DNA from 4 places in the Nocardiopsis tropica genome. Region 1 is predicted to be linked to each of the others. Evidence: predicted binding sites of a transcription regulator. Region 1 holds the regulator's gene; each other region holds the start of a gene.
What was found. Region 1 encodes LexA, which represses DNA repair genes until DNA is damaged. Its sites were predicted from a motif close to TCGAACANNTGTTCGA; they were not measured.
Positions count from the first base shown of each region.

Region 1 (7,418 bases):
AACTTCAGCAGGTTGATCGAGGCCAGGTTGCAGGACGAGTCGTCCAGGGACAGGTACTCGCTGCACGGGTTGCTGGCGCTGATCCGCCCGGTCTCGGGGTTGGTGTGCCAGTCCTGGATGGTGCCGTCGTACTGGATGCCGGGGTCGGCGCACTCCCAGGCGGCCCTGGCCATCCGGGTGAAGAGGTCCTTGGCGTCCACGGTGGCGACGACCTCGCCGGTGGTGCGGGAGGTGAGGCCGAACTCGGAGCCGGTGTCGACGGCGCGCATGAACGCGTCGGAGACGCGGACGGAGTTGTTGGCGTTCTGGTACTGGACGCTGAACATGTCGGCGCCGCCCAGGTCCACGTCGAAGCCGGCGTCGCGCAGGGCGCGGATCTTGTGCTCCTCGCGGGCCTTGGTCTCGACGAACTCCTCGATGTCGGGGTGGTCGACGTCCAGGACGACCATCTTGGCGGCCCGGCGGGTGGCTCCGCCGGACTTGATGGTCCCGGCCGAGGCGTCGGCTCCGCGCATGAAGGACACGGGTCCGGAGGCCGTGCCGCCCGAGGACAGCAGCTCCTTGCTGGAGCGGATGCGGGAGAGGTTCACACCCGCGCCGGACCCGCCCTTGAAGATGATCCCCTCTTCCTTGTACCAGTCGAGGATCGACTCCATGGTGTCGTCGACGGAGAGGATGAAGCACGCGCTGACCTGCTGCGCCGAGGCCGTCCCGACGTTGAACCACACCGGCGAGTTGAAGCTGAACAGCTGGTTGGCGAGGGCGTGCTTGAGCTCGTGGTCGAAGATCTCCGCGTCCTCGTCGCCGGCGAAGTAGCCGTGCTCGACGCCGGTCGCGGTGTAGACGCCGACGACGCGGTCGATGAGCTGCTTGAGGCTCCACTCGCGCTCGGGGGTGCCGACGGCTCCGCGGAAGTACTTGCTCGCCACGATCTGGGTGGCGTTCATGGACCAGGAGGCGGGGAACTCCACGCCGCGCTGCTCGAAGTTGACCGTGCCGTCACGCCAGTTGGTCATGACGACGTCGCGGCGCTCCCACTCCAGGGAGTCGTACGGGTGCGTCCCGGGGGTCGTGAAGACCCGCTTGATCTTCAGGCCCTTGCGGCTCCCCTTGCCCTTGCGCCCCGTGGAACCGCTGGCGGTTTCCGTCATCGTGGATTCTCCCCCTACCTCGTGGGCACGGCCTGCCCAACCGTGCACGGCGTCCTTGGAATACGGGACGGCCGGTCACGGGAGGACGTGTCCCGCGGTGTCCGGCCGGCCCCTGCGGTGCCCCGCCCGCGGCCCTCTCCCGGCCGCGGGGGCGCTACCCGGTGGTGGTGCTGCTCTCGGGGAGGGGGCCGGCCGCGCCGCCGTCGCCGTCCTCCCGGTCCTGCCGCAGGCTGGCGATCTCGGCCTCGAAGTCGGCGAGGCTCTCGAATCCGCGGTAGACGCTGGCGAAGTGCAGGTAGGCCACCTCGTCCAGGTCACGCATCGGGCCGAGGATGGCCAGGCCGATCTCGTGGGCCGGCACCTCGGCGACGCCGCGTCCGCGGATCTCCTCCTCGACCTGCTGGCCGAGCTTGGCGAGCGCGTCCTCGGAGACGGGGCGGCCCTGGCAGGCCCGGCGCACCCCGGCGATGATCTTGGTACGGCTGAAGGGCTCGGTGACCCCGGAGCGCTTGGCGACCATCAGCAGGACGGTCTCCTGCGTGGTGAACCTGCGCTCGCACACCGGGCAGGACCGGCGGCGCCTGATGGCCGCGCCGTCGTCGGTGGACCTGCTGTCGATCACCCTGGTGTCCGGATGGCGGCAGAACGGACAGTGCATCCTGGTTCACCTGCTTCCCTCACCGAATCGACACCCTGTATCTCTACTAAACCACAACTCCTGGGCAATCCATCCCGCGAGAGCACCAGATGTTGTGGTCGAACTTAGGCGCACCAAGGGGTGGCCCGCAACTCCGCGGCCCGCGTGTCCCGCACGCGGACACGCGACGGGACCCGCGGCGGAGGCAGGGGGGCGGACAGGGGGGCGCGGGGGCGCCGGGCCGCCCCGGGGGCGTCCGGCTCCGTCGACAAGAATAGCGGCGGAGGCCCCCGGCGCCCGCTGCGACCGGCGGCCCGCCGCGCCCGGAAGCACGTCCCACGAGGGGGTTCCGGCATCGCCCCCGGGATCCGGGAGACCAGTCCCACATCCCCCGGAACCGCCCTCGGGGAGACGTGTTCGCGCATTCCGGGGACAACACCACGTGAACACGTGTACACACGTCGGTAGAGGCCGGAAATTGACCGCGAAAACACGCGGGACAATGGACCGAGCCATCGAACGCTTGTTTGATATCACCGTGCGCAACGTCTAATGTTGACTGTGATTTCACGCTGGTTTCGCCATCACGCGGACCCCAGGTCGGCGCGGTTGCGGACCGGTGGTGGCCAGTCACGCAATCAGGCCCTGACCGAACCGAATGCCGAGGAGGCCCGGCCGTGCCGGAGGAGAATCCCGGAACCGCAGATTCCACCGCCGTTCTCACCGCAGTGGGGAACACGGGGGGATCCACGCCCGAAGCCCCCAAACTCACCGCCCGACAGCAGAGCGTCCTGAACTGCATCCAGCGGTATGTGCGCGAGCGGGGCTTCCCCCCGTCGATAAGGGAAATCGGGGAAGCGGTCGGCCTCTCCAGCCCTTCCAGCGTGGCGCACCAGCTCAAGGTCCTCCAGCGCAAGGGCTACCTGCACCGGGACCAGAACAGGCCCCGGGCGGTGGAGCTGCGCTCGCCCGGCCGCTCCGCCGGCCGGACCGTGACCCCCGAGGACATCGACCCCTCGCGCGCCGCGGCCGTGCCCCTGGTCGGCCGCATCGCCGCCGGCGGGCCCATCCTGGCCGAGGAGTCGGTGGAGGACGTGCTCGCGCTGCCCCGCCAGCTGGTCGGGGAGGGCCGCCTGTTCATGCTCACCGTGGTCGGCGACTCGATGATCGACGCCGCCATCACCGACGGCGACCTGGTCGTGGTCCGCCAGCAGCAGGACGCCAACAACGGTGACATCGTGGCGGCCCTGCTGGACGACGAGGCGACCGTCAAGGTCCTGCGCCGCGAGGAGGACGGCCACGTCTGGCTGATGCCGCGCAACGAGGCCTACGAGCCGATCAACGGTGACGCCGCCACCGTCCTGGGCAAGGTCGTCGCGGTCATGCGACGCGTCTGACCCCGGTCCGGCCCCACTGCCCCGCGCCCCCGGCGCCGTCCTGCGACGGCCCGGGGGCGCCGTGCCGTGCGCGCGGGCGCCCGGCGGCCGGGGCCGCTCGGCACGCGCGCGGTCGCGGGAACCTCGGCGCATCCCCGGCCTCCCGGGCATGGGCCGCCCGGCAGGCTCACGGTCGCGGGAGGGCCTGTGGACGACGGGGGCCCGCCGGGCGGGGCCGCTAGGCTGGAACCGTGTCCACACCACTCTCCTCCCCCTCCGCCCGACCGCGCGCCGCACTGGTCGGCGGTGCCCTCGCGGTCCTGCTCTCCGCCGCCTGCGCCCCGGCCGACACAGGCGGCGCCGAGCCCCCCGGTGCCGGCGGGGTCGAGCGCGAACTCGCCTTCGAGGGCGGCGGGCACGAGGTCTCCGCGAGCTTCCGCACACCGCACGACGCGTCCGGGAGGGTCCCCGGCGCACTCATCATCTCCGGCAGCGGTCCCACCGACCGCGACGGCAACGCGCCCGCGCGGCCCGACGCCGACACCAACCGCAACCTCTCCCGCGTACTCGCCGAAGCCGGCGTGGCCTCGCTGCGCTACGACAAGTTCGGCAGCGGCCCGGACCCGCAGACCGGGGAGGAGACCGGCCCCGGGGGCGTCCGGACGATCGCCCCTGTGGACCCCGGGGTCTTCGACCGGCAGGTCGTGGCGGCGTACGAGGAGCTCGTCGCGCAGCCCGAGGTGGACCCGGGGCGCGTGGTCGTCGTCGGCCACAGCGAGGGCGCCCTCTACGCCCTGCGCGCCCACGAGCTCATCGGCTCCGGGCACCCCTCGCCCGCGCTGGTGCTGACCGCCCCTCCGGGCACGCGCTACCTGGACCTCCTCGACCGCCAGGTCACCGAGCAGGTCCGCATGGCGGAGGGGGCGGGCCAGATCGAGGAGGCGGAGGCGGTGCAGCTCCTCTCGGACATGCGCGCCGGGCGGGCCGCGGTCAGGGGAGGACGCGACCTCACGTCGCAGGAGAGCGACCGGTTCGGCGTCTACACACCGTGGAACGCCGACTTCCTCGCGTTCATGGACGGCCTCGACCCCGTCGAACTCGGTCGCGACCTGCCCGAGGGCACACCGGTCCTGGTCCTGTGGGGGGAGGACGACGCCCAGGTCTCTCGGGAGGACGTGGACCGGCTCATGACGGGTCTGGACGGCGCCGAACGCGTGGACCTGCCCGGTACCGACCACATCCTCCGAGCCTTCGAGGACGAGCCCGGAGCGGCGGTCCTGGACTCGGACAGACCCTTCGCCGAGGGGGTCGCCCCGGCGCTGGAGGAGTTCCTCGACACCGCCTGGTAGGGCTCCCGGCCGTCGGGGGCGCCCGGGGGGCGCCGGCCCGTCACTCGGGGATCGACTCCGGGAGGGCCCCGACCACCGCCAGGGCGAGCTCCTCCGCGTCGGCGACGATACGCTCCTCGTCGGCCGGCTCGGTCGCGTCGTAGCGGGACGCCACGCTGTAGCAGGACTCCAGGTACAGGTTGGAGACCCGCGTCCCCACGCAGCCGACCGTGAACGGCGCCCCGCGGGTCCAGCGCACCGCCTCCTCGCCGACACCGTCCAGCCCGGTGGTGTCGTGCTGTTCCGTGGTCGCGCGCAGATTGTCGGCGGCGGTCGTCACCCCGCCCGGGTTGGGAGCGGCCACCATCACCAGCGTCGCCGTGGCCGGAACCGCCTCTCCCGGGCCCTCCGGGGTGGCCCAGCGGCACTGCCACCCGGACCCGGCCGGGTCCTCCGGACCGCCGACCGGCTCCTCCAGCTCCAGTTCGTGCCCCGGCACCAGCGCGTCCAGCGTCTCCGTCGCGACGGCGGCGCACCCGGGGGCCGACTCGTACTCGCCCGTCTCCGGGGAGTCCCGCGTGACGACGTACCAGATCGCGCCGGCCGCGAGCAGGAGCAGGGCCAGGCCGGCGGCGACCACTCCCGCCGTCGCGCAGCCCCTGCTCTGCGGCTGCGCCGACGGCACCACCTCGGGAGGAGGGCCGTACGGGGGCTGGGCGGGGTACTGCGGGCTCACAGGGACTCCCCGATCCGTCCGGCGAACTCGGCGGCCAGGTCGGCCGCGTCCTCGGGGTCGACCGGCTCCTGCCCGGTCAGGCCCGCGTAGGACACGCGCACGAACAGGTTGTCGCTGTGGAAGGCGAGTTCGGCGGTGCCGGGCACCTGCCCGTGCCACACCGCGCCCTCGCCCGTCGGCAGGTCCACCTCCTCGGCGCGCACGGGCAGCAGTGCCGTGTACGCCTCCGCGGCGCGGTCGGCCCCGGTCACCGGTTCCTCTCCCGTGGCGTCGGTGAAGAGCGCCGACACGTCGACGCGCAGTGCTCCCCCGTCGCCGCCGGGGGCCCCGGGCGAGGACCACGCGCACACGAGGTTGTCGCCGCCCTCCAGGGGGCCCTGCTCCCGGGGCTGCGCGACCGCCCCGGGCAGGCGCTCCGCGAGGAGTTCGCCGGTGACGGCGTCGCAGCCGGTCGCCGCGGCGTGAACGTCACCGCTCTCGGGGACGTCCGGGTCGTTCCCGGACAGCCACAGCCCGCCGCCGACGGCGGCCGCGGACAGCACCACCGCGCCCGCACCGATCACGGCCACCCGCACGAGGGGACCCACCCGGCCACCCGCCTCCCTGTCGGTCACCGAGCCGACCGCGGGGGACGGCGGCCGCGCCCGGCGGCCGCCGTCCCGTTCCGGTCAGCCGACGACGATGTTCACCAGCTTCGGCGCGCGCACGATGACCTTGCGGATCTGCTTGTCGCCGATGAAGCCCTGTGCCCGCTCCGACGCCAGCGCCAGCTTCTCCAGCTCGGCGGGGTCGATGTCGGGCGCCACGGACAGCTTGTCACGGACCTTGCTCTGCACCTGCACGACACAGGTCACGGTCTCCTGCACCAGGAGGCCGGGGTCCGCCTCGGGCCAGTGGCCGACGGCGACGGTGCCCACGTGGCCCAGCTTCTCCCAGCCCTCCTCCGCCACGTAGGGCGCGAACAGGGACAGGGCGACGGCCACGAACTCGGCGGCCTCGCGCACCGCGGGGTCGCCCGCCCCGGGGCCGGAGTCGATGGCCTTGCGGGTCGCCGAGACCAGCTCCATGGTGCGGGCGATGGCCACGTTGAACCGCCGCGACTCGACCAGGTTCGTGATCTGGTCGATGGTGCGGTGCGTGACCCTGCGCAGGGCGGTGTCGCCCCCGGCGGGGTCGGCGCCGGGCTCGCTGGCCGCTCCCGCCTCGCTCATCACCCGGTAGGCGCGGTTGAGGAACTTCTGCGCCGCGACGGCGGACACGTCGGCCCAGTCGACGTCCTCCTCCGGGGGGGAGGCGAAGAGCATGGTCAGCCGGACGGCGTCCACGCCGTAGGCGTCGATCTCCTTGCCCAGGTCGACGCCGTTGCCCAGGGACTTGGACATCGCCCGGCCCTGGTTGATGACCTGTCCCTGGTTGGTCAGGTGGCGGAAGGGCTCGGTGAAGGACACCATGCCCAGGTCGTGCAGGACCTTGGTGAAGAAGCGGGCGTACATCAGGTGGAGCGTCGCGTGCTCCTTGCCGCCGATGTAGTGGTCGACCGGCCCCCACTTGTCGACCGCCTCGACGTCGAACGGGGCGGTGTCCAGGCGGGGCGAGCAGTAGCGCAGGAAGTACCAGGACGAGTCCACGAAGGTGTCCATGGTGTCGGTGTCCCGCAGGGCGGGGCCCGCGCAGGACGGGCAGTCCACGTTGACCCACTCCTCGGCCGAGGCCAGGGGCGACACGCCCTTGGGCGCCAGCTCGGCGCCCTTCAGCTCGGGGAGGGTGACGGGCAGCTGGTCGTCGGGGACCGCGACCTCGCCGCACGAGGGGCAGTGGACGATCGGGATGGGCGTGCCCCAGTAGCGCTGGCGGGACAGCAGCCAGTCGCGCAGCCGGTAGTTGACCGTGCCCTCGCCGGTGCCGCGCTCGGCGAGCACCCCGATGATGCGCTCGATCGCCTCGGCCTTGGCCAGGCCGTCCAGCGGACCGGAGTCGCGCAGCGTGCCCTCGCCCGCGGTGGCCACGCCGGTCTCCGCCGGGTCGGGCTCCCCGGTCTCCACCACGACCCTGACCGGCAGGTCGAAGGCCAGGGCGAAGTCGAGGTCGCGCTGGTCGTGCGCGGGCACCGCCATGATGGCGCCGTGGCCGTAGTCGGCCAGGACGTAGTCGGCGGCCCAGACGGGCATGCGCTCGCCGTTGACGGGGTTG
Region 1 is NZ_JBHSUF010000006.1:271,708-279,125, forward strand. It holds gene ACFQBR_RS12140 (vitamin B12-dependent ribonucleotide reductase) at 1-1,151, opposite strand, end outside; gene nrdR (transcriptional regulator NrdR) at 1,306-1,809, opposite strand; gene lexA (transcriptional repressor LexA) at 2,466-3,185, shown strand; gene ACFQBR_RS12155 (alpha/beta hydrolase family protein) at 3,416-4,513, shown strand; gene ACFQBR_RS12160 (hypothetical protein) at 4,554-5,180, opposite strand; gene ACFQBR_RS12165 (hypothetical protein) at 5,225-5,815, opposite strand; gene leuS (leucine--tRNA ligase) at 5,897-7,418, opposite strand, start outside.

Region 2 (7,418 bases), on a different contig from region 1:
CCGTGGCCACGGTGTCGTTCGACGTGGAGGACCTCGCCCTGTGGGACACCACCCGCGACAGGTTCGTCGTCGAGGAGGCGCCGCGCGAGGTGCTCGTCGGGCGCTCCGCCACGGACATCCGGACCACGGCCGCCCTGAACGTCCCGGGGGAGGCCATCCCTCCCCGCGACGCGTACGCACCGTGGTCGGCCACCGGGTACGACGAGGCCCGGGGCACCGCGCTGTGCCCGCTCACCCCCGAACGCGGCGACGCGGTGCGGGCGCGGGCGGACGGCGCCTGGGCGGCGTTCCACGACGTGGACCTCGGCACGGGGGCCGCCGCCTGCCACCTGTCGGTCAACGCCGGACACGCCGCCACCGTGCGCCTGCGCCTGGACGACCCCGGCGACGGGCCGACCCTCGCCGTCGTGGACGTTCCGGCGGACCAGGACCGCTACGGCTTCACGGCCGTCCGCGCGCCCCTGGTCCCCGACGGCGTGCCCGCCCGCGGGATCCGCGACGTCTACCTGGTGTTCGAGCGCTCCGGCACGGCGGTCGCCACCCTGGGGTTCTCGCGGGACTGACACCGGGCGGGACCCGCCGCCCGGCGCCCCGGCCCGGGGACGGACGCGTCCGTCCCCGGGCCGGGCCGGGGCGGTCGCCGGACGCGTCCCCGCGGGGACGCGTCCGCGGAGCCGCCCGCGGGTCAGTGGGACCGCCTACGAGCCGCCCGGGACCGCCGCCGTCCGGGCGGCCCCCGGCGCGGGGAGCGGCAGCAGGCCGACGTCGAGCGCGTGGATCATCGAGGCGGCCGCGCCGCGGGCCGCCGCGCTCAGGCCCAGGGCCGACAGTTCGATCCGGCAGCCGCCCGCCCCCGGAGCGAACACGTTCGCCACGACCTCCGCGCGGCAGCCGGGCAGCAGCCACGGTCCCATCGGCACGAAGTACCCGCCCAGCAGCACCACGCTCGGGTTGGTGACGTTGACGAGCGTCGACAGCCCCCGGCCCAGCCACATGCCCGCCCGCTCCAGCGCGCCCACGGCGACGCCGTCACCGCTTCCGGCCCGCTCCACCGCCACCGACACCAGTTCCGCGACGTCGCTCCCCGACAGGGGGCGGTCCGGCACGCGGTCGGGCACGGCCTCGCGCACGATCGCGCCGATGCCCGCCAGCGACTCCAGGCAGCCGCGGCGTCCGCAGGCGCACTCCGGGCCGTCCGGGGCGAGCGCCAGGTGGCCCACCTCGCCCGCGAACCCGCCCGCGCCCCGCAACAGCTCGCCGCCGGCCAGGATGCCCGCGCCGATCCCCACCTCGCCGGTCACGTACGCCAGATCCGGCGTGCCCGCGAAGGACCCCACCCGGTACTCCGCCATCGCCGCCAGGTTCGCGTCGTTGTCCACGTGGACCGGCACCTCACCCGCCCCCGCCGTACGCAGCAGGTCCTCCACCCGGTCCCGCAACCGCACGCCCTGCCAGCCCAGGTTGGGCGCGCGGGTGACGGTCCCCGCGGGCGCGTCGATCAGCCCCGGCACGGCCACACCCGCCGCCACCACGGCGCGCCCGCTGAGCTGCGGGGACTCCATGGTCTCCCGCAGCGTCCGCGCGATGCGCCGCGCGCACGCCTCCGGCCCCGCCGAACGCGCGTCGAAGGGGACGTGGCGGCCCACGAGTTCGTTCCGCAGCAGGTCCACGGCGACCACCGACAGGTAGTCGACGTTGACCTCCAGGCCGACCGCGGCCACCGACGAGTCGTCCAGCGCCAGCAGCACGCCCGGACGGCCCACCCTCTGCCGCGAGGTCTCCCCGGTCTCCAGGACCAGCCCCCGCGCCATCAGGTCGGCGACCAGGCTGGACACGGTGGTCTTGTTCAGGCCCGTCGCGGACGCGACCGCCGAGCGCGAACACGGGGCCAGCTCGCGGACCGTGCGCAGCACGACGCCCAGGTTGGTCTCGCGGACCGTCTGGAAGCTGACCGTTCCCGAACCGACCGTCACCGGGTCCCCCTCGCGTCGCCGGCGCCGCGCGCCGTGCCCGGATCGTACAGGGGCCTCGGAGGGGGCGCGGAAAGCCGGTTGCGCCGTTCCCGGCCCTCTGGTGGAATCCCGACCATGGTTCCCCCCGACGTCTTCCGCGACCAGCCCGCGCTCCACGGGACGAAGGTCCGGCTCGTGCCCCTCGACGCCGAGAGCGGCGAGGCCCTGGTCGGTCCGACGGTGGACATGGACCCCGAGGTCCGCCGGTTCACGGGGACCCACCGCCGGTTCACCGAGGACGTGCTGCGGAGGTGGTACGCCACCCGCCCCGACCACCACGACCGCGCCGACTGGGTGATCGTGTCGCGGGAGGACGGGACGGCCGTGGGCGACTGCGCGCTCCTCGGACTCGACCCGGACAACGCCTGCGCCGGGTACCGGATCGCGCTCAACGACATGGCCTTCACCGGGAGGGGCTACGGGACCGAGGCCACCGGCCTGGTGCTGGAGTACGCGTTCACGGTGGCCGGTCTGCACCGGGTGGGCCTGGAGGTGTTCGCGTTCAACGCCAACGCCCAGAAGTCCTACGCCCGCTCCGGTTTCGTCAGGGAGGGCGTCCGGCGCAAGTGCCTGCGCTGGAACGGGGAGTGGCACGACGCCGTCCTCATGTCGGTCCTCGCCGAGGAGTACGAGGAGCAGCGCGCCTCCCGGGGGCGCTGAGGGGCGCGGGGCGTGCGGCGGCCGTCCCGGCCGGTCTCGTAGGCTCGTGCGCATGCCCGTACCTGACTTCCTCCTCGCGCTGCGCGACCACGTCGGCCACGGTCTCCTCCCGCTCGTGGGGGTCACGGGGGTGGTGATCGGCGAGAACGGCGACATCCTCCTGCACAGGCGCGCCGACGACGGCCGCTGGGCCGCGCCCGGCGGCATCCTCGAACCCGGGGAGCAGCCCGCCCGCGCGGTCGTGCGCGAGGTGTGGGAGGAGACCGGCCTGGAGGTCGAGGTCGAGAGGCTGGCCAGCGTGGTCGGCCAGGAGCCCCACACCTACCCCAACGGGGACCGGGTCCAGTTCCTCGACCTGGCCTTCCGCTGCCGCGTCGTCGGCGGCGCCCCCGACGCCGGTGGGGACGAGACCCTGGAGGTCCGGTGGTTCCCGCCGGACGCGCTGCCGGACATGTCGCAGCGCGTCCTCGACCGCATCGCGAACGCCCGCGCCGACGACCCCGCTCCGTACTTCGTCGTGTAGGGACTCCGGTCCCGGGCGCCCGGGCGCCGCGACACGCCGGAGGCGGGTCCACCGCCCCGGGCGGCCCGCGCCCCTAGGGTGTTCCGGGTCCGACACCGCCCGGCTGGGCGACCGTTTCGAGAGGCTTGACTTTCTCGAACAAGAGTTCGATAGGCTGCCCGCGTGAGTCTCCTGAACGAACACATCGACGTACGTTCCACCCGGGGCGGCACCCCCGCCCGGTTCACCTGGCGCGGTCGCACCTTCCGGGTGCGCAGGATCATCGGGGACTGGCCCGCCCGCCCCGAAGTGCCCGGAACACCCGCCACCCAGGTCCACCTGCTCCGCGTCTCGGCCGAGTCCGAGGCGGGGGAGCCCAGCATCATCGACATCACCCGCGACGTCGCGTCCGACCGCTGGACCATGCGCCGCCAGTGGAGCTAGGTGTACTGACCACGGAGGTTGGTAACACCCACCCCGCCTGACACATGACGAGAGGGCCTCCGGTGCCGGTGTGGACCGCGACGTCCGCACCGGCGTACCGGAAGGCCCTCGGCGCCCCACACCGCCTGTGGCGGCGCCCGTCCCACACCCGCCGGACGCCCGGCGTCGGCCCGATGCGCGCTCCTGGGCGGACGGCCGTCCCGACGGTCAGAGGAAGACGCGTCCGCGCCGGGTGCGGTCGCGGAGCGCCGCCATCCGCCGCGTGTTGCTGGGGCGGCGGATCAGCAGGTGGTACAGCAGCAGGGAGCAGCCCCGGTCGGTGCGGGCCCGGTCCGCCATCTCCCCCATGTTCACCCGGGTGTAGAGGCGGGCTCCCCCGGCGAGGAGCCTGACGGCGTGCGCCCCCTCGGGGAAGCGGGAGTAGGCGTGGTCGTCGGCGGTGTACTCCATCGCGCGGGACAGCGCCGAACCGAGCCCCGGGACGAGGTCCCCGCCGATCGTCGCCATCCGCCGCCAGAAACCGGTGTGGCCGGCGGCCACGTGGCCGAGCTGGTGGGCGACCAGGAACGCCAGGGCCTCCGGGTCGCGCAGCCCTCCACCGCCGTCGAACAGCGCGTCCGACAGCACGAGGTAGCGGCGCCGCCCGTGGCCGGAGGCGTCCGTCCCGCAGGGCCCGCCGCCGATCCGGACATACGCCTCGGGGGGTCTCGGCAGACCCATGTCGGCGGCCAGGGACACCACCGTCCGGTACGCCTCGGGGAACTGCGTCGGCGAGATCTTCACCGACTCCGCGCGGCGCCGGGCGTACAGCAGCCCCCGCGCCGCCCAGCACACCACGGGTACCGCCGCCAGCGCGCAGACCACGCACTCCCACGACCCCGTCGCCGACCACACGGTGCGGGCGAACACCGCGGCCATCACGAGGGTCACGGCCGCGCACGCCGCCAGCAGCGGTCCCTCCCACGGGTGCGCGGGTGTCGGCACGAGTTCCTCGTCCGCGTCGCACGGGACCAGGTCGGCGGAGCGGCCGGCCACCGGCGGGAGCCGCGCCCCCGCCCCGGTGGGCGCGGTGGGGCCGGGCGCGCCGCGGACCGGCCAGGCGGTGGCGCGGCCCTCCGGGCACGTCGGGTGGAACATCCTGCCTCCCCTCGGGTCACGGTCAGTGAGACAGCAGGGTCGACTACTCGCTGTGTTCAAATATTACTTTCCGCTTCCCCGGGGATGGGGTTCGTGCGCTACGGCGTGTCCGGAAGAGGCGGGTCGGTACTGGTTGCCCGGGCGTCACGTCCGGGCCCCGCCCGGGACATGCGCCTGCCGCGGGCCCCGTCCCCGCGCGGACCCGCCCGCCGGGCGGGACCGGCCCCCTCCACGGGCCCGCCCCCGTCCGCGCCGCCGGGGACCGGAGGGCACGCGCGGCCGGTCCCGCCGGCCGGGCTCCGCCCCCGCGCCTCGCGTCCGGTGTGCGCCAGGACCGCCCCGACTACTGCTGCTCGTAGCGGCGCAGCTCCTCCGCCAGCGCGTCCAGGAACCGGTCCACCTGAGCCGGGTCGTACCCCGGACGCGCCCGGGTGGTGGCGAACTGGACCCGCTCCACCTCCGCCGCCGTGAGGGTCGCGCGGTCCGGGAGCCCCTGCTGGAGCGCGTCGAGCGTGAACTCGGCGCGGTCCAGGAAGTCGTCGACCTCCTGCTCGTTGTAGCCCGTGGTCAACCGGGTGGTGGCGAACTGCTGCTCACGGATGTCCTCCGGCGTCATCCCGAACCTGTGCGGCGGCCCCGCGGGGCCGGTCCGGCCGGGAGGCGTGTGGCGCCGGCCCTCCGGCGGGTCCTGCCGTTCGGCCGCACCGGCCCGGGAGGCCCCCGGCCGGGGCGGCAGCGGAGGGGTGGTCCGGTCGCCGAACCGGCCGAGGCCGCGTCCGGCGAGGTCGGCGACCACGACGTCGAGGAAGTCGTCGACCTCGTCCTCGCGGTACCCCGGGCTCAGCCTCGTGGTGCGGAACCGTGAGTTGCGCACCTCGTCGGCCGTGATGAGCGGGCCCGTGCGCGGCCCGCCCTCCAGGGCGACGAGCGTCGCCTCGATCCGGTCGAGGAGCGCGTCGACGTCCTCCTCGTTGTAGCCCGGGCGCAGACGCACCGTGTGGAACTTCTTTTCGCGGATGTCCGCCGGTGTCAGAGGCATGGTCCCCATTGTGCAGTTCAGGAGGTTCTCGTGGCGGTCATCCCCGGCCCGCGCGTGATTCCGCGTCCGAGGGCGGATTCGACGAGACTGGCGAGGACCTCCCGTACCCGTCCGCGGCCGTACCCGCACAGGGCCGGGGCCGGCCCTCGGCGCCGATCGGCGCCGGCCGCCGGTCCCCGGGCGGGCCGGGGAAGGGGGCGCCCGCGTGGGGCGCGGCCACCGCGAAGGACGCCCGGCCGAGGACGTCCTCGGCCCGGGCGCGGTGGAAGCCGCGCAGGACCGCGCCGGGGGCCGGGGCCTCCGGCAGGCCCTGCGCGGGGCGGGGGGAGGTCATGCACGCATTATGCCGAGGCGGGACGGCCCCCGCCATACGAACGGGCGGTCTTGGCCGGGTGCGGACGTTCCGGCCGGTCCTCAGCTCCGCATGAGGTAGGCGGCCATCCCCTGGGCGATGGAGTCCGCGGCGCGCTCGCGCCACGCGGGGTCGGACAGGAGTTCGGCGTCCTCGGGGTTGCGCATGTTGCCCGCCTCCAGGAACACCTTGGGCACCGTGGACATGTTCAGCCCGCCCAGGTCGGTGCGCTCGTCCAGGCCCTCGTCGGCGAGGTAGTCGGCGTAGGGGATGTCGCTCCCCTCCAGGTACGCGCGGCGGACGTCCTCGGCGAGCAGCCGGGAGGGCTCCACGATCTCCTCGGTGAAGCCGTCCACCTCGCCGGGCATGATCACGTGGAACCCGCGACCGGACTCGGGCCCGCCGTCGGCGTGGATGGACAGGGCCGCGTCGGCCTCCGCCTCGTTGCCGATCCCGGCGCGCTCGTCGATGCACGGACCGACGCCCTCGTCGTCCTCCCGGGTGAGGAGGACGGTGGCGCCGTCGGCCTCCAGCCGCTCCTTGACCAGGAGGGAGAGCTCCCAGTTGAACTCGTGCTCCGGGTAGCCGTCCCCGGTCTCGGCGCCGACGGTGTCGCAGGCCTTCTCCGCGGGGCCGGCGGGGACGAGCGCGTTGATCTCGTCCGGCGCGGAGGCGTTGCCGCCGTTGTGGCCCGGGTCGATGACGACGACGCGTGTGCCGAGGGGGCCCTCGCCGACGGGGCCGTCGTCGGGCGCGTCGTCCCCGGGTGCGGCGTCGCGGTCGCCGTCGGGGGCGTCGCCGCCGTCCTGCGGCCCGGGGAGGGGAGGCGCCGCCGTGGGGTCGCCGCCGGAGGCCCCTCCGGGCGAGGCCGAGCAGGCGGCGGTGAGGAGGAGGGCGAGGGACGCCAGAGACAGGGCGCGGGTGGCGCGGCTCCGGGGCCCTGGCGGTGCGGAGACGGGCATGCCCACAACCTAGTCGCTCGCGGTACCCGGGGCATACCGACTCATATCCCGACGAAAGGTGTTCGGCAGGGGAGAGGGGCCGGACAAAGGGGATGTGTCGCCCGTCACCGCGGAGGCGCCCGGGGATGTGCCGCGCCTCGCGAAACGCCCTTCACGGGGTACGCCTTTTCTTGTAGGACGCCCGTTCCCGGGCGAGGTTTACACCGTTCGGGAAAAAACCCTGAAGAGAATGAATCCATTGCTCAGAGTGACGCCCTTCTTCATCGTGATCTGTTCGTGATGGGATCTCGGCTGATTCTCCTGTTTCGTC
Region 2 is NZ_JBHSUF010000012.1:121,056-128,473, forward strand. It holds gene ACFQBR_RS20210 (glycoside hydrolase family 3 C-terminal domain-containing protein) at 1-563, shown strand, start outside; gene ACFQBR_RS20215 (ROK family transcriptional regulator) at 699-1,973, opposite strand; gene ACFQBR_RS20220 (GNAT family N-acetyltransferase) at 2,088-2,672, shown strand; gene ACFQBR_RS20225 (NUDIX hydrolase) at 2,725-3,195, shown strand; gene ACFQBR_RS20230 (DUF6504 family protein) at 3,358-3,618, shown strand; gene ACFQBR_RS20235 (M48 family metallopeptidase) at 3,826-4,755, opposite strand; gene ACFQBR_RS20240 (DivIVA domain-containing protein) at 5,099-5,803, opposite strand; gene ACFQBR_RS20245 (hypothetical protein) at 5,832-6,128, opposite strand; gene ACFQBR_RS20250 (N-acetylmuramoyl-L-alanine amidase) at 6,209-7,108, opposite strand.
Region 2: the regulator LexA is predicted to act here: its motif matches at 3,330-3,345, upstream of ACFQBR_RS20230 (DUF6504 family protein).

Region 3 (7,418 bases), on a different contig from region 1:
GGCGGCGCCTGGCTCGGCGCGGCTCGGGGTCAGGCCGAGAGGAGGGCGTGCAGCTCCACGTCGGGCAACTTCTCGCGGCCGTGGAGCGCTGAGAGCTCCATCAGGACGGAGAATCCCACGACCGTACCACCCGCCTTGCGGACCAGGTCCACCGCGGCCCTGCCGGTGCCCCCGGTGGCGAGGACGTCGTCGACGATGAGCACGCGGCTGCCCGGGACGATCGCGTCGGCGTGGATCTCGACGGTCGCGGTCCCGTACTCCAGATCATAGGACTGGTCGATGGTCCGCGCGGGCAGTTTCCCCGCTTTGCGGGCGGGGACGAAGCCCGCGCCCAGCTCCATGGCGACCGGCGCCCCGAAGATGAAGCCGCGCGCCTCCAGCCCGACCACGTGGTCCACCCCGAGCCCGCGGTAGGGCGCGCAGAGGCCGTCCACGGCGGCCGCGAAGGCCTCCCGGTGGTTGAGCAGCGGCGTGATGTCCTTGAACAGGATGCCGGCGTGCGGGAAGTCCGGGATGTCGCGGATCTGCGCCTCGATGAGCTCCGTGCTCGGGGCGCCGTCCGCGGTCGCGGTGTCGTGGGGCATGTTCGGTGGAACCTTCTGCTGTGGTGTCGGGGCGGTCGCGTCCGGGCCGGACACGGCGGTACCGGCCCCGGAGGGGGGCCGGTACCGAAGTCTGTGGACCCGCCGGGGCCCGGGGGCCTCAGCCCTTGGGCTTGTCGTCGTCGCCGAAGTCGGGACGGTCCTCGACCGGGGTGTCGTCCACGGCGGGGGTGATGACCTCGCCCACACCGGCCTTGAGCATGCGGATCCGCGTGCCGGGGGCGATCTCCAGCAGGACGTCCTGCTCGTGGATCTCGACGATGGTCGCGAAGATGCCAGCCTTGGTCATCACCTCGACGCCCGGGGCCAGCGCGCTCTGCATCTGCGCCTCCTGCTGGCGGCGCTTCTGGTTCGGGCGCCAGAACAGCAGCCAGAAGACCAGGATGATCATCAGGAACGGGAAGAGCATGCCGAGAAGCCCGCCCGTGGGCTCTGCTGCGTCGGCGAGATGGTAAAGGCCCTGCACGGGGGCGTCCTTCCTGACGTTTCGTCATGTGGTCCGCGGGTGCCGGTGGGGCACTCCGGCGGCCACCTTCTTCGTGTCGCCCGAACCCGGAACGATCCGGACCACACCCGGCACGTACAACGCGCGGGGCGGCCGAGTCGTTCCGCCGGTGTCGGACAACACGTACGGAGCCCTGCCCCGTATCGGCTGATTCGTCCAAAGTTTACGTGGCGCCGGTCACCGATCCCCCACCGCCGGAGATCGGAGTGTTAACGGTTCAGCCCCGTTTCACACACGCGGGACCCATTGTGCCCGGTGCGACGCCCCCTGTCAGCCCGCCCGGTCAGGAGGCGCCGCGGACCGTCCGGTCAGGGCGTCGTCCCGGAGACACCGCCCCCGGCGCCGGCCCCCGCGGCGGTGCCGGGCGCAGAGGCCCCGGCGGACGCGGGACCGGCGGACCCCGCGCCGAACGCGGCGTCCGGCGGCGGGGTGAGGCCCATGTGCGCCCAGGCCTGCGGCGTGGCCACCCGGCCGCGCGGGGTGCGCGCCAGGAAGCCGGACCGGACGAGGAACGGCTCGGCGACGACCTCCACGGTCTCCGCCTCCTCCCCCACCGACACCGCGAGCGTGGACAGGCCGACGGGGCCCCCGCGGAAGCGGTGCATGAGGACGTCGAGGATGGCGCGGTCCAGCCGGTCCAGGCCGAGGCCGTCGACCTCGTACAGCTCGAGCGCGGCACGGGCGGTCCGCAGCGACAGCTGCCCGTCCCCCCGGACCTCGGCGTAGTCGCGCACCCGGCGCAGCAGCCGGTTGGCGATACGGGGCGTCCCGCGCGAGCGCCCGGCGATCTCCCGGGCCGCGTCCTCCGCGAGGGGCGCCCCGAGCAGACCCGCCGAGCGGTGCAGGATGAGCTCCAGCTCGTCCGGGGAGTAGAAGTCCATGTGCGCGGTGAAACCGAACCGGTCGCGCAGCGGGGCGGGCAGCATGCCCGCCCGGGTGGTGGCCCCGACCAGGGTGAACGGGGCGATCTCCAGGGGGATGGCGGTCGCGCCGGGGCCCTTGCCGACCACGACGTCGACCCGGTAGTCCTCCATCGCGACGTAGAGCATCTCCTCGGCGGGCCGGGCCATCCGGTGGATCTCGTCCAGGAACAGCACCTCGCCCTCCTGGAGGGTGGAGAGGACGGCCGCCAGGTCGCCGGAGCGCTCGATGGCCGGGCCCGACGTGATGCGCAGCGGGGCGCCCATCTCGGCGGCGATGATCATGGCCAGGGTGGTCTTGCCCAGGCCGGGGCCCCCGGACATGAGGATGTGGTCCGGGGCCCGGTTGCGCCTCCGGGCGCTGTCGAGCACCAGGGAGAGCTGCTCGCGCACCCGCTCCTGCCCGACGAACTCGTCCAGGGCGCGGGGGCGCAGGGCACCCTCGACCTGGCGGTCGTCGAGGCTGGCGTCGGAGGAGACCGCCTCGCGCTCGTACGGGGCGGCCCCGTGGGCCTCGCCGGACTCGTACGGTTCGTGCATGGGGTGCCTTCCTCCTAGGCGCGGCTGAGCCTGCGCAGGGCGGTGCGCAGCAGGACGGCGACGTCGGTGCTCGCGGACTCGGCGGTGACGGCGGCCGCGGCGGCCTCGGCGTCCTTGGCCGACCAGCCGAGGTTGACGAGGCCGGAGACGACCTGCGCGCGCCGGGCGGCGTCGGACGCCCCCGCCGGGGCCCCCTCCGCGGGGGGCAGCGTGCCGTCGGTGAGGACGGGCGACTCCAGCTTGCCCGCCAGCTCCAGGACGATGCGCTGCGCGCCCTTCCTCCCGATGCCCGGCACACGGGTCAGGGCAGCGGTGTCCTCGGTCGCCACGGCCTGGCGCAGGCCGGCCGGGCTGTGGACGGAGAGGATCGCCAGGGCCAGTCGCGGTCCGACCCCGGACGCGGTCTGCAACTGCTCGAACAGGTGCCTCTCGTCGTCGTCGGCGAACCCGAACAGGGTCAGGGAGTCCTCGCGGACGATGAGGCTGGTGGACACGGTGCCGGTCTCGCCGACGTGGAGCCGGGACAGGGCGGAGGGGGTGCACTGGACGGTCATGCCGACCCCGCCGACGTCGATCACGGCGCTGCCGGCGCCGCGTGCGGCCACCCGGCCGGTGAGGAACGCGATCATCTCGTGCGGGCACCGGGGGCGGTGCCCTTCTCCTTCCTGGGGGCGGGGAGCTAGCGGCCGCGGGTGCGGCGGGCGAGTTCCACCTTGCGGGCGAAGTCCTGTGCGGCCTGGGCGACCCGGGCCTGCGCCCCGCCGCGCCAGATGTGGCAGATGGCGAGGGCGACGGCGTCCGCCGCGTCCGCGGGCCTGGGAGGACCGTCGAGTCCGAGGATACGCGCCACCATGGTGCCGACCTGCGCCTTGTCGGCGCGGCCGCTGCCGGTGATGGCGGCCTTGGCCTCGCTCGGTGTGTGCAGGGCGACGGGCAGGCCCCGGCGCGCGGCGCACACCAGGGCGATGCCGCTGGCCTGGGCCGTGCCCATGACCGTGCTGAGGTTGTGCTGGGCGAAGACCCGTTCGACGGCGACCGCGTCGGGCCGGAACCGGTCCAGCCACTCCTCGATCCCGCGCTCGATGCCGACGAGCCTCTGGGGCAGCTCGGTGTCGGGGCTGGTGCGGACGGCGTCGGCCCCGAGGAGGGTGAGCGGCTTGCCGATGGCCCCCTCGACGACACCGACCCCGCACCGGGTCAACCCCGGGTCGATCCCCAACACTCGCACTCCGCCCACCCTCGCCCGTCTTCGCGCATGTCCTCGAACGTCCGTTCGCACCATGCTAGCGGTGGGCGCCGACCCCCGCCGTCCGTCCGCCCGGGCGTGTCGCCTCCCCCGCCTGACCGGCACGCCCCGCGCGATCCCCCTGCGGATCAGGCGGTCCGGTCCCGTTCGAGGCCGGCCGCGATGCCGTCGACGATCATGAGCAGGCCGTCCTCGAAGGCTTCGTCCCCACCGGGGTCCCCTCCTCCGGCGAGCGCCGCGGCCAGGGTGGGCGTCGCTCCGGTCAGCGCGGCCCGCGCCTCCTCGGGAAGGTCCTCGGGAGGTGTCTCCCCCGCGTCGGCGTGGCGCTGCGCGTCGGCCTGCTGCTGGAGGACCGAGCCCACCACGTAGTGGTCGACGAGGACCGCGGCGCGAACGGCGCGCACGGGACCGAAGCCGAAGCCGACCAGGACGGCGAGTTCGGCGTCGAAGGCGGCGAGGGTGGCCGCCCCCGCGCGGCTGCCCGCCACGACCCGGGCCGCGTCGCGGTGGGACAACAGCGCGGCCCGGTGTTCCCGGGCCCGGCGCAGCGACCAGGAACGCCAGTCCTCCCCGGGGCCCGGGGGGCTCTGGGGCGGGCGCAGGTGCTCGGCCATCCTGTCGAGGAGCTCCCGCTTGTCGCGGAAGTGCCAGTAGAGCGCCGGCGACTTCACGCCCAGGCGCTCGGCCAGCCGCCGGACGGTCAACCGGTCCAGCCCCTCGTCGTCGAGCAGTCCCAGTGCCGCCTCGACGATCGTCCGCCGGTCCACCCTCACACCGCCCTCTGTCCCGTGTCTCCGGAACAGGGAGCTTATCACCGCTAAGGTAGTTTAGCGGTGATAAGGACTTACCAACGCCAAGGAGACAGGCATGGCACCCCCCGCCGACCGCTTCACCCGCGCACTCCTCGCCTGCGGCGCCGCCGCCCCCCTGTTCGTCCCGGTGCTCCTCGCCGAGGGGGCGTACCGCCCGGACTACGAGCCGCTCCACCGGTTCGGCAGCGAACTCGCCCTCGGGGAGAGGGGCTGGATACAGACGGCCAACTTCATCGCCACCGGCCTCCTCCTGCTGGCCTTCTCCGTCGGCGTGCGCAGGGCGGCGCCCACCGGCCGGAGCTCGTTCGCGCTGCCGGCCCTGACCGCCCTGGCCGGGGCGTGCCTGGTCGTCGCCGGCGTGTTCCCGACCGACCCCGTGGGGGTCGGGACGGCGGGCGCGGCCACCCCGGCCGGGACGGTCCACGCGGTCAACGTGCTGCCCTTCCACGCCGCCCTCACCGCGGCACCCCTGGCGATGGCGTGGCGCCTGGCCGCAGAGCCGGGACGGCGGGCGTGGGTGGCGTACTGCTGCGCCGCGGGCGCCCTCGTCCCGCCGCTCTTCGCGGCCTTCATGGCGTCCGCCGAGCACGGCTTCCACGGCCTGGGACAGCGGGTCGTCCTGACGGTCGGACTGACCTGGTTCGCGGCCGCGGCATGGCTGCTCCTGCGCTCGACCGCCCGGAAGGACCCGGCCCCGGACGCGGGAGGTGGAAAAGGGGTGGACGGGGGTCGGACTGCGTGCTAAGTTCATCTCAGTCAGAGAAAAACTCAGGTTGAGAATAACGAGGACCCGCACGTGACCGAGGACAGGACGCCCCAGCACGACGAGCCGGAGAGCAGGTTCCTCTCCGGCTACGACCCCCACGCCTTCGCCCCCGCCGCGGTCACCGTCGACGTCGTCGCCCTCACGATCCGTCCGGAGGCCGGGACCGGGGAGACCGGGGCCCGGCGGACGGGGACCCCCCACGTACTGCTCACACGGCGCGCCGCCCACCCGCAGCGCGGCCGGTGGGCGCTGCCCGGCGGGTTCGTCCGCGCGGAGGACGGGCCGGACGGCCCCGCCGACCCCGACCTGCCCGAGGCCGCCCTGCGCGTGCTGTCGGAGAAGACCCGGCTCCCCACCGAGCTGCACCTGGAGCAGCTGGGCACCTACGGGGCGCGGGGGCGCGACCCCCGCATGCGCGTGTTCTCGGTCGCCCACATGCTCCTGGCCCCCGACCTGCCCGACCCCCACAGCGGCAGGGACACCGAGGAGGCCGCCTGGGTCCCGTGGAGCGAGCTCGGGCACGGCGAGGGCTCCCGGGCCGGCCGCGACCTCGCGTTCGACCACGGGCGGATCCTCGCCGACGCGGTCGAACGCGCCCGCTCCAAGCTGGAGTACACCGCCCTGGCCACCGCGTTCCTGCCGTCCGCCTTCACCATCACGGCACTGCGGGAGGTGTACCAGGCGGTGTGGGGGCGCACCCTGCACGCCGCCAACTTCCACCGCAAGATCCTCGCCACCCCCGGGTTCGTGGAGGACACCGGGGAACTCGCCGAGCACGGCGGCTCCGGAGGCGGGCGCCGTGCCCGCCTGTACCGGGCCGGCGGCGCCGCGCTCCTGCACCCGCCCCTGCTGAGGAGTACCCAGTGACCGGGGCGGTCCGACCGCCCCGGCGCCGCCCCACCGTCCCCGCGCCGGGGGCCGCGCGCCACGTACGGGAAGGGAGGGACCGATGAGCACGGAACAGCACGACACCGCGGCGTTCGACACGGCCCTGCGCACGGTCTCCATGGCCGAGGACCCCGCCGCGCTGTTCGGCCCCGTGCCGGTCGGCGGCGGAGCCGTCCCCCCGGCCGCCACCGCCGAGTACCGCCGCCTGGCCCGCCTGGTCCACCCCGACCCGGCGCCCGGGAGCCGTCGCGCGGAGGCCTCGGAGGCCTTCACCCGGCTCACACGGCTGTGGGCCCTGTACCGGGAGATGGCCGCCGGGGACCTGCGCTTCGACGACCTCACCCTCGCCACCCGGACGCGCGCCTACCGCGTCGCGGCGGGACGCCTGGCCCGGGGCGACGTCGCCGACCTGCACCCGGTCCGCTACCGCGACGGGGAGTGGCACGACGCCGTGCTCAAGCTCCCCCGGTCCCCCCGCGACAACGACCTGATGGAGGCCGAGGCGACCGCCCTGCGCCGCATGCGCGAGAAGGGCCACGAGCACTACCGGGCGTTCGTCCCCGAGCTGGTGGACTCGTTCAAGCACCGCGACTCCGCGACCGGGGTGGAGCGGCGCGCGAACGTGCTGGGGCGGCTGCACGGCTTCCACACCCTCGCCGACGTGCGCCGGGCCCACCCCGACGGGATCGACCCCCGCGACGCGGCGTGGATGTGGCGCCGCCTGCTGGTGGCCGTCGGCAACGCGGCGCGGGCAGGGGTCGTGCACGGCGCGGTCGTGCCGGAGCACGTGCTGGTCCACCCCGCCGAGCACGGGCTGGTGCTGGTCGACTGGTGCTACTCGGTGACCTCGCACGCCTCGCGCACCGCACCGCACGTCCCGGCCGTGGTGCCGGGCCGCGAGGACTTCTACCCGCCCGAGGTGGCCGCGCGACGCCCGGCCCTGGCGCAGACCGACATCCACATGGCCACCCGGTGCGTCGAGTTCGTCACCGGGGGGCGCCTGCCCCGGGAACTGCGCTCCTTCGCGCGCGGATGCACCCTGCCGGCGCCCGAGCGGCGGCCCCGCGACGGGTTCGCCCTGCTCTGCGAACTCGACGACGTGCTGGAGCGCGTCTTCGGCCCGCGCCGGTTCCGCCCGT
Region 3 is NZ_JBHSUF010000001.1:419,653-427,070, reverse strand. It holds gene ACFQBR_RS01800 (adenine phosphoribosyltransferase) at 30-584, opposite strand; gene yajC (preprotein translocase subunit YajC) at 703-1,068, opposite strand; gene ruvB (Holliday junction branch migration DNA helicase RuvB) at 1,416-2,567, opposite strand; gene ruvA (Holliday junction branch migration protein RuvA) at 2,582-3,196, opposite strand; gene ruvC (crossover junction endodeoxyribonuclease RuvC) at 3,247-3,795, opposite strand; gene ACFQBR_RS01775 (TetR/AcrR family transcriptional regulator C-terminal domain-containing protein) at 3,942-4,586, opposite strand; gene ACFQBR_RS01770 (DUF998 domain-containing protein) at 4,681-5,370, shown strand; gene ACFQBR_RS01765 (NUDIX hydrolase) at 5,422-6,258, shown strand; gene ACFQBR_RS01760 (J domain-containing protein) at 6,341-7,418, shown strand, end outside.
Region 3: the regulator LexA is predicted to act here: its motif matches at 3,829-3,844, upstream of ruvC (crossover junction endodeoxyribonuclease RuvC).

Region 4 (7,418 bases), on a different contig from region 1:
TTCGTGAGGGGGCGCCGCCCCTCGGGGAGCGCGATGACGCGCCGGCCGGACAGGTACTCGCCGGTCAGCGACGTCTCGGAGGTGAGGAGTTCGTCCACGATGCCGGACACCACGACGTGTCCGCCGTGCTCGCCCGCGCCGGGGCCGATGTCCACCACCCAGTCGGCGGCGCGGATGGTGTCCTCGTCGTGCTCGACCACGATCAGCGTGTTGCCGATGTCGCGCAGCCGCTGGAGGGTCTCCAGGAGGCGGGCGTTGTCGCGCTGGTGCAGGCCGATGGACGGCTCGTCGAGCACGTACAGCACTCCCACCAGACCGGAGCCGATCTGCGTGGCGAGCCTGATCCGCTGGGCCTCGCCGCCGGAGAGCGACCCGGAGGAGCGGGCCAGGCTCAGGTAGTCGAGGCCGACGTCGAGCAGGAAGCCGAGGCGGGCGTTGATCTCCTTGAGGACCTGGGCCGCGATGACCGCGTCGCGGTCGGAGAGCGTGAGTCCGGCGAGGAAGGCGGCGCTGTCGGTGAGCGACATCTGCGCGACCTCGGCGATGGACCGGCCGCCCACCGTCACGGCCAGCACGACCGGCTTGAGGCGGGTCCCCTCGCAGGTGGGGCAGGGCACGGTGCGCATGTACCCCTCCAGCCGCTCGCGACCGTAGTCGCTCTCGGTCTCGGAGTGGCGGCGCTTCACCCAGGGGATGACGCCCTCGAACTCGGTGTAGTAGGAGCGGTTGCGCCCGTACCTGTTGCGGTAGGTGACGTGGACCTGGGTGTCGTGCCCCTCCAGGAGCGCCTTGCGCGCGCGGCGCGGCAGCCTCTCCCACGGGGTGTCCAGGTCGAACCCGACGGCCTCGCCGACCGCGGTCAGGATGCGCTCCCAGTAGCCGCTGTTGGGCCCGCCCGACCAGGGGCCGATGGCGCCCTCGGCCAGCGTCTTCTCCGGGTCCGGGACCAGCAGCTCGGCGTCGACCTCCATACGGGTGCCCAGGCCCGAGCAGTCGGGGCAGGCGCCGTAGGGGGCGTTGAAGGAGAAGGAGCGGGGTTCGAGCTGCTCGAAGGAGAGGTCGTCGTAGGGGCAGTAGAGGTGCTCGGAGAACACCTTCTCCCGCTCGGCGTCGTCGGCGTCCAGGTCCACGAAGTCCAGGACGATGGTGCCGCCGGCGAGCTTGAGCGCGGTCTCGACGGAGTCGTTGAGCCGGCCCCGGGCGCTCTCCTTGACGGAGAGCCGGTCCACGACCACGGCGATGTCGTGCTTGTCGTAGCGGCCCAGCTTGGGCGCCTCGTCCAGGCGCACCGCCTCGCCGTCCACGATCGCCCGGGTGTAGCCCTTGGACTGCAGGTCCTTGAAGAGCTCGGTGTACTCGCCCTTGCGTCCGCGCACGACCGGGGCCAGCACCTGGAAGCGGGTGCCCTCGGTCATCTCCAGGACACGGTCCACGATCTGCTGCGGCGTCTGCCGCGCGATCTCCCGGCGGCACTCCGGACAGTGCGGCACGCCGATGCGGGCCCACAGCAGGCGCAGGTAGTCGTACACCTCGGTGATGGTGCCGACGGTGGAGCGCGGGTTGCGGCTGGTGGACTTCTGGTCGATGGACACCGCCGGGGACAGGCCCTCGATGAAGTCCACGTCCGGCTTGTCCATCTGGCCGAGGAACTGGCGCGCGTAGGCCGAGAGGGACTCGACGTAGCGGCGCTGCCCCTCGGCGAAGATCGTGTCGAAGGCCAGCGACGACTTCCCCGACCCCGACAGGCCGGTGAACACGATCATGGAGTCACGCGGCAGGTCCAGCGAGACGTCCTTGAGGTTGTGCTCTCGGGCTCCCCGGACTACCAGTTGTTCGACCATCGAGTGAGACATCCTTCGGCATAGGCACACCGGGGCGCGGACCGCGTCCGATGACGGCGGGCGACCCGTGTGTGGCTTCGCGGCGTGGCGGGCGAACGGCCTCAGGCGACCGCCTCGGCCTCGGAATCGGGCCGGTGAGGGGATACGGGGAGGCCTCCGGCCTTCCCCGTCCGTCAAGACTAACGATCGCCGACGTCGGTTTCTTCCACTACGGAGAAGTGGTGGTGCCCCGGCGCTCGCGCGCCAGGACACCACCACTATAGACGAACAGCTGTTCGAAAAAGGCCGTTCCGCAGGATGTCCGCGGGCCGCCCGGAGGCCGCCCGCCCGAGATCAGGACCTGTCGACCGGAACGTCCTTCTCCTCCTCGACGGCAGGCTTGTTGCGCTCGTCGATCCTGGACTTGACGAGGCTTCCGACGATGGTGATCGTCATGATGCCGAGGATCACGGTCAGCGAGGTGCCGATGCCGATGTCGATGATGTGGATGCCGTTCTCGTGCAGCGCGTGGAAGATCATCTTCACGCCGATGAAGACCATGATCGCCGACAGGCCCCAGCTGATGTAGGCCAGGCGGTCCATCAGGCCGGCCAGCAGGAAGTACAGCTGGCGCAGGCCCAGCAGGGCGAAGGCGTTGGCGGTGAAGACGATGTAGGTGTCCTGGGTCAGGCCGAAGATCGCCGGGATGGAGTCGACCGCGAAGACCAGGTCGATGACGCCGATCGCGAGGATGACCAGGAGCATCGGGGTGACGTGGCGCTTGCCGTCGAGCTTCACGGTCAGCTTGGCGCCGTGGTAGTCGCTGCTGACCGGCCAGAAGCGCTTGACCAGGCGGACCACGGGGGTCTGCGTGAAGTCCTTCTCCTCCTCGTCGCCCTTCATGTGGTCACGGACGATCTTGTAACCGGTGTAGATCAGGAAGGCGCCGAAGAGGTAGAACACCTCGCTCCAGGCGTTGATCACCTGGGCGCCGAGGGCGATGAAGATGCCGCGCATGACGATCGCGATGACGATGCCGACGAGCAGGACCTCGTGCTGGTACTTCCTGGGCACCGCGAAGGAGCTCAGGATGAGGTAGAACACGAAGAGGTTGTCGATGCTCAGGCTCTTCTCGGTGACGAAGCCCGCGAAGTACTCCGCGCCGGCCGAACCGCCGCCGAAGTACCAGACCCCGAGACCGAAGAGGATGGCGATGCCGATGTAGAAGGCCGCCCACCAGGCGGCCTGCTTGATCCCGAACTCCTGGGGACCCTTGTTCTTGCTCCAGGGGTGGTCGACGATGGCCAGGTCGATCACCAGGATGGCGATCATTCCACCGATCGTCGCAGCCCACACCCACATGGGAACGTCCACGGACGGATTCTCCTCCGGTTGGTGCGCGCGAGCAGTGTGCACGCACGTCGAACTACCGGAGGTCTCTCCCGCTCACGTCCGGAGGACGTGAACCGACGGCACCGGGAGAACGACTCTGTACTCCGTGATGACGACACCGCCGCGACAGGGATACTCCCCTCACGTGAAACCAAGGGTACCGGTCGTGCGCACTCCGTGACACACCTTCGGACCCACGGATCAGGATGGCATCTCCGGCCTCTCCCGGGAAGAGGCGGCGGCGGTGGTATTCATCGCTCCTCCGGGACACATGGGTCAGGCCCCCGGGTAGGGGTCCCCGTCCCCCGGCCCGGGGATCCTGCCGCGCCCCGCCCCCGGCGCCCCGCGGCTCAGCGGCGGAGCACCGACTTGTAGACGGCGGCGGCGGCCTCCACCGCGTCCTCCTCGCTCGGCAGCGTCCGCGCGGTCTCCCGTGCGCGGGTCCGCAGATCCGCGGCCAGCACGGGGTCGTCCAGGACCCGCCCCACCGCTGCCGCGAACGCCTCCGTGTCCCCCGGCGGCACCATCAGCACCGTCCCCGCGTACAGGTCGGGGATCCCCCCGACCCGGGTGGAGACCACGGGGAGCCCCGCCCGCAGCGCCTCCATGATCACCAGCGACGGCCCCTCCCACCGGCTGGTGAGACAGAACACGTCCGCGGCGGCGAGGAGGTCGGCCACGTCCGAGCGGTGGCCGAGCATGCGCACGTCGGCGTCCATCTCGGCCGCCGTGTCGTGCAGGCGGCCCCAGAGGGGGCCGTCCCCGGCGATCGCGATCACCGGCTCCGGGCTGCGGTCGGCGATGGAGGGCGCCGCCTCCAGGAGCATGTGCAGCCCCTTCTGTTCCGCGAGCCGGCCGATGGTCAGCAGCAGGGGGCGCTCGGGAAGGACCGCCAGGTCGGCGCGCGTGGCCTCGCGCCCGTTCAGCGGCGTCCCCGTCTCCGGCGCGGCCACCACGGCGAGGCGGGCCTCCCGCGCCCCGAGCGCGCGCATCCGCCGCACCAGGTCGCCGGACACCCCCAGCACCGCGTCCGCGCGGTGGGCCACGATCCGCTCCAGGAGGGGGTAGGCCAGGGCCAGGAGGCCCCCGACCGGCGGCGGCGCGTTGTGCGCCGTCACCACCAGCGGCCGGGCGCCCGCCAGCGCGCAGAGGGCCCCGGCGCGCATCCCGTGCGCGTGGACCACGTCCGCGCCGCGCGTCAGCGAGCGCAGGAGCAGCACCGCGCCGGGGTCCCCCGCCGAGGGCGCGGGGCCGATGGGCACCGGGGAGAAGCGCAAGCCCTCCGAGGTGAACCCGAACTCCTGCTCGGCCTCGGCCGGGCCGAGCACCGCCACCCGGTACCCGCGGGCGCGCAGTCCCGCGCCCAGTGAGCGGACGTGGCGGCCGACGCCTCCTGTGCTGGTACCGACGACCAGCGCGATCCTGCCGTTCACCGCTTCCCCCTCCTGCGTTCGAGTACGGTCCTGGCCCGGTCGGCGACGGCCCGCACGGCGGCACGGTCCGCCAGGGCCGCGACCGCCGCGTAGACCACCAGCCCCGCGGCGCCCGCCGAGGCGGCCGCCCCCGCCGACTGCCACACCCCGTCGGCGGGCAGGAGCCCGGCGACCGCACGGCCCGCCACCCATCCGGCGCCGCCGCCGAGGGCGGCGGCCAGCACCGAGCGCGCCACACCCGCCAGGGCGCCGCGGCCGTGCGCGCGCGCCACGCCCGCGCAGAGCAGTACGGCGGCCAGGGTCAGGCCGACCGTGCTGGCCGCGCCCAGTCCGGCGATCGACCATCCCGGGGGGAGCAGCCACACCAGAACCGCGGCGCACACCGTCACCACGAGCCATCCCACCACCTGGGCCGCGGCGGCGGAACGTCCGTGGTGGGACGCGTACAGGGCCCGGCTGAGCAGGGCGACCAGGCCGAAGCCCACCACACCCGGAGCGTAGGCCAACAGGGCGCGCTCGAGGGTCTGCGGATCCTGCTGGGCGAAGACCCCGGCCACCGGGGCGGCGGCGGCCGCCAGCGCGGTGCCCACCCCGGCTGTGGCCACCACACAGGCGCGGGCGCCTCCGGCGGCGAGCGCGGCGAACCCCTCCCGGTCGTGTTCGGCGTGGGCCACGGCGAGGGCGGTGAAGGCGCTCGTCGCGATGGGGACCGCGATCACCCCGTACGGGAGGGTGAACAGCGCCCACGCGTAGGTGTAGAGCACGGCCGCCCCCGCGCCCCCGCCCCAGTTGGCCAGCGCCACCGACAGCAGGAGGCACACCTGCATGGCCACCAGCGGCAGCAGTGACGCCGCCGCCAGGGAGCGCACCCGCTCCCCCACCCCGGCGGGGAACGTCAGGCGCGGCCGGGGCCCCGTCCTCAGCCGCGCGGCGGGACCGAGCACCGTCAGGAACAGGGCCGCCGCCCCCGCGGTGGTGCCGAGCGACAGGGTGAGCTCCGCCGCGACCGGCAGGCCCGCGACGTCCTGGCGGTGGCCGCCGCCCAGCGGCACGAAGGCCAGGCAGGCGGCGATCACCACGAGGCTGGACAGCAGCGGCGCCAGTGCGGGCGCCAGGAACCTGCGGTGCGCCTGGAGGACGCCGTACAGGACCGAGGCCAGCCCGTAGAAGACGATCTGGGGTGCGAAGACCACGAGCATGCGGGAGGACAGGGCGAGCAGCGCCTCCCCGTCGCAGCCGGCTCCGGCTCCGAGCATCAGCGCCATCACCGGGGGCGCCGCGAGGGCGAGCAGGACGGACAGCGGGACGGACAGGAGCAGCACCCAGGTGATGAGCGCGGACGCGGTGCGGCGCACCTGGTCGTGGTCGCCGCGGGCGGCGGCCGAGGCCATGACGGGGACGACCACGGCCGTGAGCGCCCCGCCGATGACGATCTCGAACAGGACGGCGGGGATCTGGTTCGCGGTGACGTACGCGGTGCCCAGGCAGGTGTCGCCGACGGTCTGCGAGAAGACCACCGTGCGGCCGAACCCCGCCAGGCGCGCCCCCACGGTGGCCACCGCGATGAGCGCCGCCGCCGCGCCGACACCGCTCGTCACGCCGTGGACGGCGCGGGACACCGCGGACACCTCACGCGCACCTCCCCACCGGGCGCCCTTCGCCCGGAGCACCGGCACGCCCGTCGTCCTCCGCCCCTCCGGCGGCCGTCCTGCGGACGGGGCTCCTGCCCCACTGGTCGAGGCGGCGCAGGGCCGGGACGCGGTCGATGACACGAGAGAAACTGGTCACCTCGCTGGCCAGGGTCAGGGCGGCCACCGCACCGAACAGCGCCAGGCGCACCGGGCGCGGCGCCTGCGCGACGGCGGCGGCCCCGAGGGCCGCGCCCAGGGCGTTGGCCCCCGCGTCGCCCAGCATGGAGCGTTCGGCCAGTTCGTCGGGGAGCAGCGCGGAACAGGCGCCCACCACCGGGCCGAGCAGGGGCGCCGCGGGCGAGGCCAGGGCCGGCGCCGCGGCGAGGAGGGCGAACTTGGCGGCGCGGCCGGGGCGCAGGTCGAACAGGTTGACCAGGTTGGCGCCGGCCGCGATGAGCGCGCCGTCCACCAGGGTGTCCACCGGCCCGCGGCGCAGCAGGGAGGCGGCGGCGACCCCGGTGGCGCCGATGCCGACCATCTTGACCAGGCCGGTGGTGACCTCTCCGCGCGCGAGCGCGGCCAGATGTCCGCGCAGGCCGCGGGCCTGGCCGTTGCCCGAGAGGTCGTCGTAGGCCCCGAACGCGGCGGCCCCCGCCGCGGCGAGGGCGGACGCGGCGCGCACCCGCGGCGCCGGCCCGGGGACGAGGAGGCTGGCGGCGCACACCCCCGAGGCCAGGGCCGGTCCCTCCTGGAGGGTGACGACGCGGCCCCGGAAGTTGCGGCGCAGCCAGGCGGAGGGGACGTCCGCCCCGGGCGCCCCCGCGGTGCCCTCCGCCCGGGGGTCTCCGGGAGCCGTGCCGGTCGCGCCCTGCGCCCCCGTCCCGGCGGGGGCGCAGGCGCGCTCGGGCAGGGTGAGCACGGCGTAGGCGGCCCGGGCGGAGGCCGCGCCGACCACGGCGCCCGCCAGCCCCTGCGCCAGGGAGCGGAGGGGCGGCGGGACGGGCCGGCGCCCGCCGCCGGCAGGCGCGACCGCGGCCGTGCGCACGGCGTGGGAGGGCACGGGTGTCACTCCCCCTCCCTGACGGTGCGGCGGGACTCGTCGGCGCCGCCCCTCCCGCCGGTCGCCGCCTCCTCCGCGGCGC
Region 4 is NZ_JBHSUF010000035.1:2,449-9,866, forward strand. It holds gene uvrA (excinuclease ABC subunit UvrA) at 1-1,841, opposite strand, end outside; gene ACFQBR_RS32810 (TerC family protein) at 2,175-3,194, opposite strand; gene ACFQBR_RS32815 (glycosyltransferase family 4 protein) at 3,563-4,645, opposite strand; gene murJ (murein biosynthesis integral membrane protein MurJ) at 4,642-6,264, opposite strand; gene ACFQBR_RS32825 (hypothetical protein) at 6,275-7,345, opposite strand; gene ACFQBR_RS32830 (copper transporter) at 7,342-7,418, opposite strand, start outside.
Region 4: the regulator LexA is predicted to act here: its motif matches at 2,105-2,120, upstream of uvrA (excinuclease ABC subunit UvrA).